Regions from separate parts of the Paenibacillus sp. T2-29 genome, predicted to be linked through region 1. Evidence: a T-box and tRNA genes for the amino acid it is inferred to sense, from the RefSeq annotation. Region 1 holds a T-box; the other regions hold tRNA genes.
The links. The T-box of region 1 lies ahead of leuS (leucine--tRNA ligase). A T-box ahead of a tRNA ligase gene usually reads a tRNA of that ligase, here a tRNA-Leu.
Positions count from the first base shown of each region.

Region 1 (5,648 bases):
CAAGCCTGAATTGACATGCGGGCCATCCTCGGTGTATGGCTCTTTGTCCACGTCTCCACCTTGAACGACCTCAGTAATTTTCAATCCGAACTTCTTAGCAAATTCCCAGTCACGTGTATCATGACCCGGTACTGCCATAATTGCACCTGTTCCGTAGCCTGCTAGTACATAGTCCGCAATCCAGATTGGCAGCTTTTCGCCGTTCACCGGATTCACTGCATAAGCTCCTGTGAATACGCCTGTTTTGTCTTTGGCAAGATCCGTGCGCTCCAAGTCGCTTTTCCGAGCAGCTTGTTCACGATACTGTTGTACAGCGTCCTTTTGCTCAGGTGTAGTAATCATATCCACCAATTCCTGCTCAGGGGCCAGCACACAGTAACTTGCGCCGAACAGCGTATCTGGACGGGTTGTAAATACTGTGAGTTGCTCGTCATAGCCTTCAATTGGGAAATGAACCTCTGCACCGGTAGACTTACCAATCCAGTTCCGCTGCATATCCTTAATACTCTCGGACCAGTCCAGCTCCTCCAAATCATCCAGCAAACGATCCGCGTATTCCGTAATTTTCAGCATCCATTGACGCATTGGTTTGCGGATAACCGGATGGCCGCCACGCTCACTCTTACCGTCAATAACTTCTTCATTCGCCAGTACTGTTCCCAGTGCTGGACACCAGTTAACAGGCACTTCAGCTACATAAGCGAGACCGCGCTTATACAGCTGGATGAAGATCCACTGTGTCCATTTGTAATAATCAGGATCAGTTGTACTGATTTCACGGTCCCAGTCATATGAAAAGCCAAGTGATTTGATTTGACGGCGGAAGTTGTTTACGTTCTTTACCGTAATTTCGCGTGGGTGCTCACCTGTATCCAGCGCATGCTGCTCGGCAGGCAGACCAAAGGCGTCCCAACCCATTGGATGCAGTACGTTGTAGCCACGCATTCTTTTATAACGTGAAACAATATCTGTAGCTGTGTATCCCTCCGGATGGCCTACATGCAGACCAGCTCCAGACGGGTACGGAAACATATCCAAAGCATAAAACTTCGGTTTGCCCGGCTCTTCCCCAGTGCGGAACGTCTTGTTCTCATCCCAATATTTTTGCCATTTTGGTTCAATACTTTGCGGTTGATAGCCGTGCTTCGGCTGTGTGTCTGTCATTGTCTTTTCCTCCTCAAACGGTATGCAACAAAAAAACCTCTGCATCCCGTAGCGTGTCAGCGCTAGGGACGAGAGGTTATATTCCCGTGGTACCACCCTAGTTAGCAGAAAGCGTTCTTCGCATTCTACTCCCTTTGCACCTGATAACGGAGGTGATCCGATGCGTGTTAATAACAGAATGCTAACACCTATATAGTGCTTTCCTGCGTTGGACGCATATCTCCGAGGTGAGTTCGCTTTGCACTGTCAACCGGCTTGCACCACCCGCCGGCTCTCTACATGTCCAGTCAAAACTACTATTCCTCATCAGCGATTGTTTAACCGTTAATAATGGCACTATTATATTGAAAACCGCGAAAAAAGTCAAATAAAGACTACATTTGATACTAAACCCCATCTTCATACTAGTTGTCCATGACACATGAATACGAATGTTTTATAATAACTCCAAGTTACAATGATTCAAGTTGAGATGAGATAAGAAAGGTGAGCTGAGACATGGCACAGATTAAAATTTTCGGGATCAAAGAAAAGCTAAATCCGATCAAAAAGCAACTTTCAGAGGTAATTCACTCTGCCGTGGTGGATGCGTTCAACTATCCTCCAAACAAGAGGTTTCATCGTTTCTTCCCTATGAATCATGAAGACTTTATATATGCCGATGGTCGCTCCGAGGCGTACACCATTATTGAGATCAGTATCTTTGAAGGCAGAACGACAGAAGCTAAGAAGCAACTCATCAACCTGTTATTTCAAAGAATTAACGAACTTTTGGGGATTTCTCCACAGGATCTTGAGATTACTATATTTGAAACCCCGAAACAGAATTGGGGCATTCGGGGTGTACCAGGTGATGAACTTCAGCTGAACTATAAAGTGAATATATGAGTGCAAAAAGACGCCCTTCATGACTTCATGAAAAGCGTCTTTCTTTTTCTATATTAGCTCAATGATTCCTAGCTATTTTACAGCGACATAAAAAAGTCTCGCCGCGTCATCTTCTGCTTCTACCCATTCAAAATCTGCATATACCTTCACATCACGAAAACCCGCTTTGGACAATTCTGCCTTCATCCAGTCTGGATCATAAGCACGCTGTACATGAATTTCCTCAAAACGCTGGTACAGATCGCGTCCTTCATGTTCTGCTTTGGCAAAGATACTGAGATGATGCTCAATTTCACAACGTAGAGTGTCCAATGCGCATGTCCAGATATACGAGATAGAGCGTTCATCCAGTACGAATGGTTGTTCTTCATCATAACGCAAAAAAGTCTGGGGGTGATGTACATCAAACAGAAAGGTTCCACCAGGCTTCAGACCAGCATACGTTCTGCGGAAAGTAGAAATGATATCTTCTTCCTCAAGTAAATAATTCAGGCAATCGCAAAAAGAAATGACAGAATCCACGGGCTCCGGTAAAATCCATTCTCGCATATCTTGCTGTATCCAGCGAACGCTTCCCTCACGAAACAATCGCTGTCCTTGAGGAGTGGTTTCCATTTTGCGACGGGCTACTGCCAGCATGTCAGAGGATAAATCGATGCCAGCCACCTCGAAACCCGAGTTAACCAGTGGAATCGTAATTGAGCCCGTTCCGCAGCCCAGCTCTGCCACTGTATGTGGCATACCGTATCGATCCCAAGCCTGCCGTGCAAAGCGCAACCAGTCCGGGTACGGCATGTCCTGCATTAGCTCATCATACACATAGGCAAACTTGCGGTAAGAAGCCATCTTTTATTCCCCATTCCCGTCCTTCGGTTTAGGCATTGTCTCCACCAGGTAGGTCCAGTTTTCTTTTTGTGTAACCAGTCCTTCCTTCATCAGCTTGCCCATCGCACGCTTGAAGGCGGATTTACTGATACCAAACCGTTGTTTGATAATATCCGGCGGCGTTGCGTCAGAATATGGCATGCCGCCACCCGGACGTTCCTTCAGAAATGCAATTAACCGATCCGCATCCTCATCACGGCCTACTTCCTTGCGTGGCGACATCGCCAGATTGACCCGACCATCTTCGCGAACAAGCGTGACCCGTACCTTAACCTCCTCGCCCAAGCGAAGCATGCGGTTACGTTCCGAGGAATGAATCATCCCTATTGCACCAAAACCAAGCACACCCCCGTCCACCAGGACGAATGTGCCCATCTGAAGCGGCTTGTACACCGTCGCCTGCACCCATGTATTAAGCCACGAACTAGGAGCATGGAAGCACAATGGAGCCAGTTCCTGCTCCCCTGCCAGCTTAGCTCGCAGTCTGCCTTGTTTGTCATGCTCCATAATGGCATACACGTAGTCACCCACACGAGGATGCAGATCCCGGTTTTCTGGCAACTCACGAATCGGCAGCAAAAGTTGACGACCCAGTCCCATCTCCAGGAAACATCCTAAACGCGGATGCACATCGGCCACCTCGAGCTTTGCCATTTCTCCCAAAGACAAGAACGGTTTTTTCATAGTTGCAGCCAAACGGTCCTCTGTATCGTGGAAGATAAATACCTCCAGCCGTTCACCCACCTCGATTTCACGAGTCAGCTCCGTATAATGCAGCAACACATCCTGCTCGCCGACGGTAAGGAAGTAGCCGAAAGGCGATACTTCACGATCCACCATAATGGTGACATAAGTACCAGCGATCAAACTCATACCTTCTCCACAACCTTAGCATCCGACCAGAGTCGTTCAATGTTGTAATATTCGCGTTCGTCGCGATGGAAGACATGCACTACAACATCTCCCAAATCCATTAGAACCCAGCGAGCAGAATCCATTCCTTCGATCCCTTTGATGGCTACACCTTCATCATGAGCGCGTTTGCGAATTTCGGTTACAATCGCCTGTACTTGTGTATCCGAATTACCGTGACAGATTACAAAATAATCCGCGACTAGCGATACTCCACGCAAATCCAATGCGACAATATTCATTGCCTTTTTATCATTAGCGGCCTCAACCGCCGTTTGCATTAATTTCTCATTCGTTAGGGTCATTCATGAACCTCCGTTTTTTTCTGTTTTAGCTGTTGAATCAAGTCATTGCGCGACAAGACCGTCAGCGGAAAAATAACCTTTTGCTTTTCCAGCAACAATGAAATTGTAGAGTCAAATCCAGCAATAAGGCCCTGCTCCAAACTTTTCTTTGCCTGTTTACGGATATGTTCAACCCCAGGGAAATCCCGCCCTGGTTCGATGTAATCAGCCAAACACACGACTTTGTCCAGCAGGCTCATACCTACACGTCCTGATGTATGCCAGCGGATTGCGTTCCTTATTTCCGGATCATCCACTCCGTAATCTCTTGCTGCAACGCAGTACCCTACCTCTGAATGCCAGAGCTGCTTGTCATGCTCCAATAGCTCCTGATCACATTCAGGATAGTTACGAATTACTTCTTCCATCTGTTGAACAGGCCAATATTTCGCCACATCATGCAAAATAGCCGCCAGTTCCGCCTTATCCGGGTCTGCTCCATAACGTTTTGCAAGCTCCACAGAGGTATGCATAACACCCAGCGTGTGTTTCCAGCGTTTTTCAGGCATCTGACCAGATACGGCTTCCATTAGCTGCTCACGGCTGTACTTCATACAAACCGCCCCTTGTAATATAGTCATGTACACGATCAGGCACAAGATAACGAATGGTACGGCCTTCTGCAGCACGCTCCCGTATATCCGTCGAAGAAATGTCCACCACTGGCATATCTGCCAGCAGTACCTTGTCCTGCAAATAATGTGGCAACTCATCCAACGCAAGCTGGAAGCCTGGTCGCCGCACCCCAATAAAACAAATCCGCTGCGCCAATTCCTCAATTCCCTGCCAATGAGGCAAGTAGTTCACCATATCCGCACCAATAATAAAATAAAAATCTACAGCAGGATGCAGCTCCTGAAGCTTCTTGATCGTGTCAATGGTATAGGATACCCCCCCGCGAAGCACTTCAATATCCAGCACTTCAAAAGCAGGATGACCCGCCACCGCTTCACTTGTCATCTTCAGACGCTCCTTGCCGCTTGCCCCCGCTTGATGCTTGTGCGGAGGAATATGAGAAGGCATAAACCATACTTGATCCAGCTCATAGGCATCTCTTGCCGCTTCTCCAGCCAGCAGATGTCCAATATGAATCGGGTCAAATGTACCACCCATAATACCGATTTTCATAATTTTCTCCCCGCGTATTATCCTCTAGGCAACTCGATTTGCTTATGATCACGAGATTCCTTGTACAAAATAATGGTGCTTCCAATAAGCTGTACAAGCTCGGAACCCGTCTCTGCTGCCAGTTCTTCCGCAATTTCATGTTTGTCGTCCAAACAGTTGTTCAAAATTTGTACTTTCATCAGCTCACGCTTTTCAATCGCATCATTGATGTGACGCATAAGATGCTCATTCGTACCGTTTTTACCTACTTGAAAAACCGGGTCCAAATGATGCGCCATAGAGCGCAGATATCTTTTTTGTTTACCTGTTAACATGTATATTTAACCC
Region 1 covers NZ_JBREVE010000001.1:866,033-871,680, forward strand. Annotated here, with positions in the region: gene leuS (leucine--tRNA ligase) at 1-1,164, opposite strand, end outside; T-box leader at 1,226-1,483, opposite strand; gene ACU1JV_RS04280 (tautomerase family protein) at 1,663-2,052, shown strand; gene ACU1JV_RS04285 (class I SAM-dependent DNA methyltransferase) at 2,125-2,898, opposite strand; gene ACU1JV_RS04290 (CvfB family protein) at 2,902-3,810, opposite strand; gene rsfS (ribosome silencing factor) at 3,807-4,154, opposite strand; gene yqeK (bis(5'-nucleosyl)-tetraphosphatase (symmetrical) YqeK) at 4,151-4,747, opposite strand; gene nadD (nicotinate-nucleotide adenylyltransferase) at 4,731-5,321, opposite strand; gene yhbY (ribosome assembly RNA-binding protein YhbY) at 5,339-5,635, opposite strand.

Region 2 (5,648 bases), on a different contig from region 1:
GAATTCCGTCTTAATATGCTTTCGTGAAAAGGGGCATCCTATTTTAGGAGTAACACAAGCTATGTTATACTCAACAACTGGGGGTGAGAAAAATGTTCGACCCGACCGTTTTTGATAATTTAAAAGTGGCTATGGAAAATGCGGTTTATGATCTGGATAATCTGGATTCACGTATTAACATTACACAGCGAATCGATAGATTGGAAATGTCGGTAATGTCGCGTGAATTTGGTGTACAGTTCAGTCTGAGAGAACAGCTGGGTGTGACGGCAGAACTTCAACTAAAAATGGATTTAAACAACCTGGCTGCAGAAATTTTGGAAATGGAAGATCAAACTCCGGGATGTAGCTTATTGCTGTATTTTGATATGAAGATTCGAGATATTGAGACACAATGCAGCCGGATTGAAAAAATACTGGCCGAAATTTGGAAGCCTGAACTTCGACCAGTACAGACGCTAAGTCAGATTTACGGAGAGAAGACATCTACATACCATAATAGGATTGAACTCCAATTTTCCAGGCAAATTAACGAAGATCAGATGGAGGATATTCCAGAGTTGTTGGAACATATGTTGCTGACGCTTATGGAATTAAACAAGGTCTAACCCCCTCTTTCTCTTAATGAAAGACAGGCTGTTGTCGTTGGGGGGATGTAGAGGTAAAGGAGCTAGGGATATATGATAAATGAACATGATTTTTCTGAAATATATGCGATTATGGAATCTTCTTTTCCAGCATCAGAATGCAGGACGTTTGAGGCTCAAAAGGCTTTATTGAAGCATCCTAGCTATCGTATTATCACTGAAAAAAATGAGCAGGGTAACATAGTGGCTTTTTTGGCAGGTTGGGAGTTCGCGCATTTTCGGTTTGTAGAGCATATTGCGGTAGATTCCCGTATACGAGGTGGCGGATTAGGCCAAAAGCTTATGGGTAGATTTATCTCACGGTCTGATCAGCCGGTAGTGCTAGAGGTTGAGCCGCCAGTAGATGAATGGTCACGAAGAAGAATCGGTTTTTACGAACGATTGGGATTCCATTTGAACCATTTTGAATATGTACAGCCCCCTCTAAGAGAAGGACAGGCTGATCTGCGACTTCAAATTATGAGCTATCCAGATGCGTTGACTGAATCGGCGTTTGCTCCGTTTAAAGAGATTTTATATACCGAGGTATATGGGCTTAAGTAAGAGACTAGACAGTTAGTAGATAAAATTAAAAGGCTCTGCTTGTGCCGTATGGATACGGGAGCGGAGCCTTTGTTCTAAAAAGTTAAAGGGTGCTTCATTATTATTAATGTTTAGTCCATATCATCACAAATTCCTTCTCCTCAGTTTCGGCATCCACAGATTCCGCTTGAATGGTAAATCCATTTTTAGTATAAAAGTTAAATGCTTTCGTGTTGGACTGATACACCTTTAATTGAATTTCGTCATGCTGCTTCTTAACCCAATCTAATAGTAGCTTGCCATAGCCTTTTCTTTGAGAATCAACACGTATAAACAGAGCAGCCAAGTATCCATCCAACATGGAAACGAAGCCGCCAATCGTATGATCATCCTGTATGATAACGTAGTTTTGAGCGAGGGGAAGGTACTTGTTCTCCATCTCGGCAGCTTGAGATTTCCAATACTGTGGAGCAATAAAATGATGGGCTTCTACAGAAGCATCCAGCCAGATGGCTACCAGTTCTTTCAACTCTTCTACTTTCACAGGTCTAATCGACATTGTAACGCCTCTTTTCACATTATGTAATCTTATCTATATTAAGTATGATACTGAAATAAAAAAGACCGTCCGTAGACGGTCTTTCTACCCGTGGCGCTTAATTAAAACCTTGATCCGTATCCCGCGCCTCCGTCAACTCTGTAAATTAGAGAATAACGGACCGGGTAAGGGATACGCTCAACATGTGATTATTGATGTTGACGCACCTCCTTTCCTGATGCGTTCATCTTACCATATCTGGTTGGTGATATCCAGTGATTTTATTATATTTGCTAGTATTATTCATAGAAAATATAATATAAAAATGGCTTGCTTTTAAATTCTATGCAAGATATAATCTTAATTACGGTAATTAAAGATGTTGCCGTCAATACATAGTATGCGGTCGTGGCGGAATTGGCAGACGCGCACGGTTCAGGTCCGTGTGGGCTAACCCCCCGTGGAGGTTCGAGTCCTCTCGACCGCATTATACCTAACCATTACAGGTTCTTGGATTGGCTGGATGCCACCAAGAGCCTGTTTTTATATGGTTAAGATGCATGTTGTAAATAGCCATTTTATTTATACTGGAATATATATTTAATATAGTCTTTTGCACTCTGGTTAATGTCTTCGTCACTTGCTTGAAACGAGGCTCCAAAGACAGCGAAATAGGGTAATGTCGTGGCGCCAACATGTACTGCGCTTGCTTTGAAAGGTGCTATAACTTCATCTACCGTAAAGGTAACGGAACCAGTAGATAAGTAGCTTTCTTTTTTATCACCAATCGACATGGCGATCCCTAGCTTCTTTCCTTTTAACTTATCACCTTTTGAACCATAAGCCCATCCATGCGTAAAAACATCATCAAACCACTTTTTTAACAGAGGAGGATAACTGTACCAATATAAAGGAAATTGAAATATGATATTGTTGTGTGCTTCAAGTAACTTTTGTTCTTTCAAAACATCAATATTCCAGTTTGGATACTCTTTATAAATTTCATGAATTGTAATTTCATTGGTATATTGAAGTAATTCTTGTTTCCATCTTTGATTTACTCTGGAATCTTCAATATTCGGATGTGCTAAAATCACGAGAGTCTTCATCATAAATCACCTTTCTTACATAGCATCATTTGCTTTTTGTGGATACGTATTATTATTCTGTACGCTATAAAAAAAGTAAATACACACAATAAAGTAATATAGTTACTTGAAAGTGTGCATGGTACTTAGAGTAAAGATATGTGATTATAGAATTAATTAGATCAACTTAGTTATTTTAGCGTTGAAGAGGTGGTCGTATGAAACAATATAATTTAGGCATAGAAGCAACACTTGAGATCATCGGAGGTAAGTGGAAATCTTTAATCATATGCTTACTAATGTCTGGTAGAAAGAGGACAAGTGAATTACAGCGTAGTATTCCAGGGGTTTCTCAAAAAGTCCTTATACAGCAGCTCCGTGAACTTGAGAAGGATGGCATCGTTGGCAGACATGTGTATAATCAAATGCCTCCAAAAGTGGAATATTATATAACAGAATATGGTATAACAGCAAATGAAATAATTGATTTAATGTGTACCTGGGGAAGATCGAATATCAAAAAAAGACAACAGCAAGGAGAAGATGTGCGGTTGTTAGAAAGTGAGTCAAAATGAATAGTGGAGTGAAAGAGCGCTGGAGACTATGATGTTTACGGCGATTTTCTTTTTTTATAGAGTCGGTGGTTCGGGGATGTCTGTTGTCGAGTATATGATCGGTTGCCTTCAAGTACTATGTTATATGTTGAGCCACAAGCTGATTTGTAATATAGTTATGACTGGACAACCATTCCATCAATATTAAATGAATGCCAAAGTAGGGGGACCCTTGCAATGATTATTAAACCGAAAATTCGTGGTTTCATATGTACGACTGCGCATCCTGTAGGATGTGCGGCCCATGTTAATCGTCAAATCAACTACATCAAAGACAGCACAGCATTACAAGGAGCTAAAAAGGTACTCGTGATCGGAGCATCCACAGGCTATGGACTGGCTTCACGCATTGCTGCAAGCTTTGGTATGGGAGCTGACACCATTGGAGTATCCTTTGAACGTCCTGCTTCAGAGGGACGCACAGCATCGGCAGGCTGGTACAATACAGTGGCCTTTGAAAGAGCGGCCAGAGCGGCTGGCTACATAGCGGAAAGCATTAATGGAGATGCTTTTTCCCATGAAATTAAGCAAGAGACGTTAAAGCTGGTCAAGGAAAAACTGGGCAAGGTAGACCTGATCGTGTATAGTGTCGCCTCACCACGGCGGACCCATCCAGATACGGGTGAAACCTTCAACTCCGTTCTCAAGCCTATCGGACAGCCTTTTACGAATAAAACGGTGAATACGAATACGGGTGTCGTATCGGAAATTACGCTGGAACCAGCTACGCAGGAGGAGATTGATAATACCATCACGGTCATGGGTGGCGAAGATTGGTCTTTATGGTTAAAAGCGTTAGAAGAAGCCGACCTGCTGGCTGAAGGAGTAACCACACTGGCTTACTCGTATATTGGTCCCGAGATTACGGAGGCTATCTACCGTAAAGGAACCATTGGCCAAGCTAAAAATGATTTGGAAGCCACAGCGCATACTTTAACAAAGCAACTGGAGCCTTATCATGGGAAGGCCTACGTTTCAGTGAATAAAGCTTTGGTTACACAATCCAGTTCCGCTATCCCTGTAGTGCCTCTGTATATTTCCTTACTGTTTAAGGTCATGAAAGAAAAAGGACTGCATGAGGGATGTATTGAGCAGGCGCAACGTCTGTTCGAGACGTTATACAGTGGGTCCACTGTGGAAACGGACGAAGAAGGACGCATTCGTCTGGACAACTGGGAAATGAGAGATGATGTGCAGCAAGCTGTTAAAGCGGCTTGGTCTGAGATCACTACCGAAAACGTATCCGAACTGGGTGATCTTGAACAATACCGTCTGGATTTCCTTCAATTGTTTGGATTCGGTTTTGATGAAATTGATTATGAATTGGATGTTGATCCAGAAGTTCACACGAATTAAGTACAATAGGTTCCAAGTCAAAAACGGGTACTCTCAAGCTGCAAATGGCTTGTGAGACCCGTTTTTTATGTATGCAGGCAAATAAAAATGGGCTCGTTCACCAACAAATTTCACCGAGAATTGGACGTGGAAAGCGACTTTTGGTGCAGCAAGCGAAAAACGGCAATGGTAATGATAATCCCTGCAATGCCAAAAACCGTGACAGAAGTCAGTGCGCGATAAGCTTGCCAGCCGAACAAAAAAGCAATCCCACTGCCAAACGTTGTACCTGCCAGTAACCCGAGTGCGCAGGCAATGTCCGTTCCAAATTTCATAATTATGTTCCTTTCGAATGGTTGAATTGAATAGTAACTTGTACGTTTTTTCTGGACTTGTATCTACACTTGTGCGTACAATTAAATAGTAATCGTTTTCAAACGGAATCTATTTATTAGTATGGATCATTCTTGTACAAATTATTCCTTTTTCAGGAGGCTGATGAAATGAATATGAATGAGCAAATCAAGCTGTGGAACGAAGAGGCGCAGGCTAGTAACGCTGATCATCCTCACCGAAAGGTTGAATTGTTTATTGAGGTACGGGATGGAGCGCTTGGATCCATTGCTCCTTATTTGATTCAACAGAATTATCGGCATGTCACTCTGGTAGAGGATGAGCATACTTCAGCAGCAGCAGGGAAAAAAGTAGCTGAATTCATCCGTGAAGCAGGTTTGACAGTTGATGTAGTCCGGCTGCCTCCGAATGCGGTAGGGGATGTTATTGCTGATGAAACTTATATTATGAAGGTTCTGCTGGGTGTAGCGGATCAAAGTCAGGCTGTACTTGCTGTAGGGTCCGGTACAATTCACGATCTGGTTCGCTTTGTATGCTATAAAATGAATCG
Region 2 covers NZ_JBREVE010000003.1:139,464-145,111, forward strand. Annotated here, with positions in the region: gene ACU1JV_RS10180 (hypothetical protein) at 93-608, shown strand; gene ACU1JV_RS10185 (GNAT family N-acetyltransferase) at 681-1,190, shown strand; gene ACU1JV_RS10190 (N-acetyltransferase) at 1,294-1,728, opposite strand; tRNA gene ACU1JV_RS10195 (tRNA-Leu) at 2,110-2,194, shown strand; gene ACU1JV_RS10200 (NAD(P)H-dependent oxidoreductase) at 2,286-2,816, opposite strand; gene ACU1JV_RS10205 (winged helix-turn-helix transcriptional regulator) at 3,014-3,370, shown strand; gene fabV (enoyl-ACP reductase FabV) at 3,587-4,765, shown strand; gene ACU1JV_RS10215 (hypothetical protein) at 4,876-5,079, opposite strand; gene ACU1JV_RS10220 (sn-glycerol-1-phosphate dehydrogenase) at 5,248-5,648, shown strand, end outside.
Region 2: it encodes a tRNA-Leu, which carries the amino acid that the T-box ahead of leuS (leucine--tRNA ligase) is inferred to sense. The anticodon was not compared.

Region 3 (5,648 bases), on a different contig from region 1:
GTTGCAGACATGTCGTCAAGTTGTAACATCTTGCTTCAGCCTACATCAGTTTCTGCTGCTGCAAACACAAGCGTAGTCTAGCCTGTCTCCTATGTATCGACAGCAAAAAGCGAACCTGGATACGACATTTGCGCCGACAGGGTGCAGCAGTCTTTTCATCGGACAGGCTGTATGCTAGTTAAAAAAGAATGCCTCCGTCGGCAAGTCATCCGACAGAAAGGTGGATTCCATTGAAGAAAAATCATTCCGGGCATTATAGCGTAGGTATGATCGCAGCTGTACTGATCGGCCTGTCCGCAGTCTGTCCGTTCGCTTCCATTCATGCGGCTCCCTCAGCCGTTCAAGAAAGCAATTTAAGCTCAGCACCCAACTACAACGAAAGCTCGTGGGTTCCTCCAATGGAATCCATGAGTCCTGCTACTCCTTCTGCCTCCCCGGGTGACGTTTCATCAAAGCTTCCTGCTCAGCAACAAGGGGTGCCTGAGGACGTGAAACGGACAGCAGCCGACACCGTACAATCCCTATCGTCGCAGCCCCCTTTTGCTTCGTGGAAAGACGCCGAGCTCAGCTACCATCCGCTTGGACCTGGAACCCATAGCTGGCTTGTTCAAGTGAACCATGCAGGAGAATACATTGGCTACCTGATTATCGGATCAGACCCAAACGGCGCTTATCAACTCAACGAATACGGGAATGGTCCAGGCGGACCTTATAGTATGGATATACTTCGCCAATCCCTCAAGTCGCTCACAGAAACCGAATTTTCTTCTATCGACAAGCTGCAAATTACACCTATGTATGAGGAACCACTTTTAGCCTATTGGCTGGTGCGTTCCTCTACGGGTAGCCAAATATGTATTGATGCTGTTACTGGCGATCCGCTACCTGTAGAAGTAGCAGATGGGAGTTGGAAACATAAGCTTCAGAACAACGCGATTTCTTCACCTACACCCTTTTCGAAAACGCAGGCACAGGCAGTTACTGTCTCGTCCGATCCTTTCAATCCCTATGAGGATCTGGGTTGGCTTCAACCTAAGCAAAAAATTTCCATTTATGACACAGACCAATTTATGGACGCGCTAAGTAATTCACCACGTATGATTTTTTCTGCCACAAATATCAATTTTGCCTTTGGGGGACCCTTATCCATTAGCGGGTTTCAAGCTTGGATATCTTCAGATCATCCGTCCGAACCCATTTTATATGCATTAACCTACCACGATGGACTTTCCCGATTTGTGCCACTAAAACAGCTGTTGCCTCATGGTCAATTTTACCGTTTGGAATCTTAGTAGTTTTAGGACCATTAAAAATAATTCGAAATTATCCCTAAACAACATAAAAAGAGACCTCCAATGGCATACCCCATGCCTATTGTGGTCTCTTTGGCGTGTTTAACGTTGCTCTCTTCGCCCTCTGCGTGTGGATTTTATCCACATTTTCAGAGCGAGAGGCAACATTCCAAACCATTTGCTTACCCACGGCTCCTTGGCTTGTTTTTGGCTGCGTCGAACATCGCGCGGCGTTTCCATATAACGCACAATCCGCTCTGTAATATACGTCACCAGTTCGTCACTCTTCGCCATCCTCCATGACCTCCTTCATCTGACCTAACATTTCCGATCACCGTATCTTGGAAATACCAAATTACACGTTAGGTTCAGATACCACTAGCTTGCACAGTTTTCAGCAGCTCTAACCCTTGCGGGATAACTATGCATGGTTTCCCTTAAATGGAACATACTATCTTCAATATAACAGTTTCCTCAAGGCTTATTGTTATATTTGAAGACAGCTACGCTACTTTAGGTTTGACGTCTGTTATGCATGGTTTTCAGTAAACAATCAATTCGTCCATTGGAGGAATAGAACGTGTTGAATAAAAAGTTAAAGAAGATGTGCCTGGCCGGGCTGGGGTTAAATTTTTGCATCCTTTGTAGCGCTGTATTTGCCCCATTTGCTTATGCAACTACTCAGCCTGGCGAGAAAAGCACCGACACAAACAAGCATACAGAGACCCCGTTTAACCGCTCCTATCATGCTTTTGCCAAGCCCGTGGTCTTGATAGATGTAGGTCATGGCGGTGTGGATGGTGGAACAAGTCACAAAGGACTTCTGGAAAAAGATATCAATCTCGCCATTGCTCAAAAACTGTACTTGATCTTACGTTCCCAGAGTTACCCTGCTGTCTTAAATAGGGACAAGGACTACGCACTGAGTGATGATAACCGTTGGTTGCAGTCCAAATCGCGGCATCTTAAAGACCTCGCCCAACGTAAAAGCTTAACAGAACAACTGCCCACTGCTGTGGTTGTAAGCCTGCATGTCAATTGGGCCAAACGTGCCGAAAAACGTGGACCCATTGTACTGTATCAGGATGAAGGCAGCAGCTATATGTTAGCTGAGCAGATCCAGCGTTCATTAAACCGCTTATTTTGCATGAATAGACAAACCATATACGGAAAACCCTTTTATCTTCTGAATAAAATTCAACATCCCGCTGTAATAGTGGAAACCGGATTTATCAGCAACGAACAAGACAGAGCCCTACTTTCTGGGGATCGCGGCCAAAAAAGGATTGCTGAAGCTATTGCCGAAGGCATTATTGCCCATCTGACGGCGTGGTAGTATTCGTGGCTGGATCTCCTGTCCACCCCCATACATCACGCACTAGATCGCTAATGCCTACAAACTGAGCATGTTCCTTTAATTTAGGAACCGATGAATGAAGCCCTGAGGAGGTATACATGCCGGACACGCCAACATGTCCAATCGTTACACAGGTGTCGTGTTCTGCCAACCATTCAACCACTTTGCTAAGTTGCCGATTCACATGAGCGAGTGTATGAACATCATCCAAAAAAACATCATTTCGCACCGGTGGCATTCCCTTTTTAGCGGCAAGTTCAGGCACCACTGACCAATAATTAGTTCGGCTATCAACAAAAAATAGTCCATGTTCCTTACAAACATCAAGAACGATGGACATAATGCGCTTGTCTGAGGTGACCTTGGAGCCCATATGGTTGTTCATTCCTATGGCATAAGGAACATCCTTGATAGCTGCGGTCACCTTGGCGCGTACTTCTTCATCCGTCATATTAGCCTTGATTGCTCCAGGTCCAAGCCATTCAGGCTTGCCCTGCTTGGGCTCCATTGGAAGATGGACGATAACATCATGACCACGCTTATGCGCTTCCATAGCGTCCTGTTTGGTTGTTGGCAGGAAGGGCATTACAGCAACGGTGATTTTGACAGGTAAATTTAAAATCTCCTTGGTACCTTTCATGTTGTTTCCTAGATCATCAATAATGACAGCAACCCTCTTTTGCTGCTGGTTCTGTTGGTCTATTGCTTCGGCAACAGCAGTTTTACAGACCATAAATAACATACAGACTGAAATACAAAGCACTACGATTATTTGCATTCTAGATCTTGCATGGTGTACAAGCGCATAAGACGAATTCTTCCGGTTGCGTGATGCCTTTAAAGCCTTTTTTATTATATTTCTCATGTGTAGCTTCCGTCGTGTACTCATTTGGGGGTCAGCCTCCTTCTCTGTCCCTTCATTGTGTGAGTAAAACCGTTTAAATATGTATAAGGCAGATCTGAGATATAATCTCTGATCTGCCTTGAAGTGCGCATAATAACGTATATTAAAGCTGCTTACCAGTTTTTATCGATAAATTCATCACGACCGGATTGGGCTCGATCTTCCTTATAATGCTTCACATTCTTCTTGTGATAATCCTGATGATAATCCTCTGCCGGATAAAAAATTGCAGCCGGAAGAATCTCCGTTACAATTGGCTTATCAAAGCGTCCGCTTTGTGCCAACTGTTCCTTGGATTGTTGTGCAAGCTCTCGTTGCTGCTCCGTATGATAAAAAATTGCAGGCTTATATTGTGTGCCTCGGTCCTGAAACTGACCTTCTCCGTCGGTAGGATCTGTTTGCGGCCAATACAATTCAAGTAGCTTTTCATAAGGAAACAGCTCAGGATCAAACGTAATCTGCACCACCTCATAGTGCCCTGTTGTTCCTGTTTTAACCTGTTCGTAGGTCGGATCGGAAATCGTCCCTCCAGTATAGCCTGAGACAATACTATAAATGCCCGGCTGCTCCTCGAACGGAGTCACCATACACCAGAAGCATCCGCCTGCAAAAGTTGCTTTCTCCATCTTTCATCCAACCTTTCATTAGCTTCATCAACAAATGCATTATCTTCTATCATATCTTAAAAATTAAACTTATAAAAGAATTGCTTATGAACTTGAATAAAGTTCAAACCCTTGTATTGGAATCCTCGCTGGAAGTCTGCAATAATTCCGAACATAAGAAAAGGTTTATAAAATTGCTACAATAGCAATTCTATAAACCTTTTCTAAATGGATGCGGTCGAGAGGACTCGAACCTCCACGGGGGGTTAGCCCACACGGACCTGAACCGTGCGCGTCTGCCAATTCCGCCACGACCGCATATATATTTGTCGTCTATCTCGAAGGAATCAATCTTTCTTAGCGACAAGATAGATCATACCATGCTCAAATAAAGTTGTCAAATCTTTTGTTTTTCTTTATTTCTTCTTGATAAAAAAGGAATAATACGATAATATAAGAACATAAGTTCTTAGGAACAAAGGTTCCTTTACTTCCATGACTATGAATTATCATCACATTTCCCTAAGGCGGTGAATGGTAATGATCTCTTCAGATACTACTCAGCATTCATGCTCTCTTGTGAAAAGTTATCTGCTCCTTACCTTTATTCAAAAAGTATTTGAGCGTGACAGCCTAATTCTTCAAGAAAGCGGCGTGCTGAAAACCCCTGATCTTTATGTCGAAATGGTTAACGCAGGAATAGATCGTACCGGAATCCTGCTATCTGAAATTAAACATGAATTTAAGAAGTATCATGTTCGTGTTCTAGACATACAACAAAACCACTCCGGCGTTCACGCCACCTATATATATAAAGGCGTTAAAGAGCAGTTCAGTATGCCTATGTCCGCATTGCGCAAAGAAATGTATGAACGAATGCGAGCTTATTTGGGGCTCCCTACCTCTATGCCTCATACGGCGTCTCTACCTTTGCCAGAGAAATATCGCCCCGAATTACCCAATAACTCAACCCCCAAACCCCTACGCGTTGTTGGGCGAAGTTGGATTGCATCCTCTTCTGCCTATAAGCATAAATCCCCTCGCCCTGCTGCTTTTGCTGCAAGCAAAAGAGCATAATCCCCGCACTACATGCAAAAAGAAGCTTCCGCAGGCACTAACTGTGCTCGGAAGCTTCTTTCCATAAACATCACTATCATTTGTTCAGATCAATCTATTTCCCCTATTTCGAATATGAGTTATCTGTATGGATGATTCGTTTTAATGTAGCGCCTTCTGTACACGTGTAACCCCTTGACTTAGAGCATGTCCTCCACCAACTGCAGCAGCTACAGCAACGGCTTCCATAATCTCCTGATCACTGGCTCCTTTGGAACGCGCCTCATTCACATGATAAAACGTGCACACCTCATTGTTGGCAAATAAGCCAATTCCTAGCGCAATCAGTTGCTTGGTTTTTTCATCTAAACTGCCGGCTTGAAAGCATTCTCCGGTAAAGCGATGATAGGCATGAACTACCTCGGGTAACTTAT
Region 3 covers NZ_JBREVE010000003.1:217,185-222,832, reverse strand. Annotated here, with positions in the region: gene ACU1JV_RS10640 (hypothetical protein) at 231-1,292, shown strand; gene ACU1JV_RS10635 (YqzE family protein) at 1,395-1,586, opposite strand; gene ACU1JV_RS10630 (N-acetylmuramoyl-L-alanine amidase) at 1,873-2,628, shown strand; gene ACU1JV_RS10625 (divergent polysaccharide deacetylase family protein) at 2,603-3,538, opposite strand; gene msrA (peptide-methionine (S)-S-oxide reductase MsrA) at 3,667-4,179, opposite strand; tRNA gene ACU1JV_RS10615 (tRNA-Leu) at 4,392-4,476, opposite strand; gene ACU1JV_RS10610 (hypothetical protein) at 4,699-5,235, shown strand; gene ACU1JV_RS10605 (carboxymuconolactone decarboxylase family protein) at 5,377-5,648, opposite strand, start outside.
Region 3: it encodes a tRNA-Leu, which carries the amino acid that the T-box ahead of leuS (leucine--tRNA ligase) is inferred to sense. The anticodon was not compared.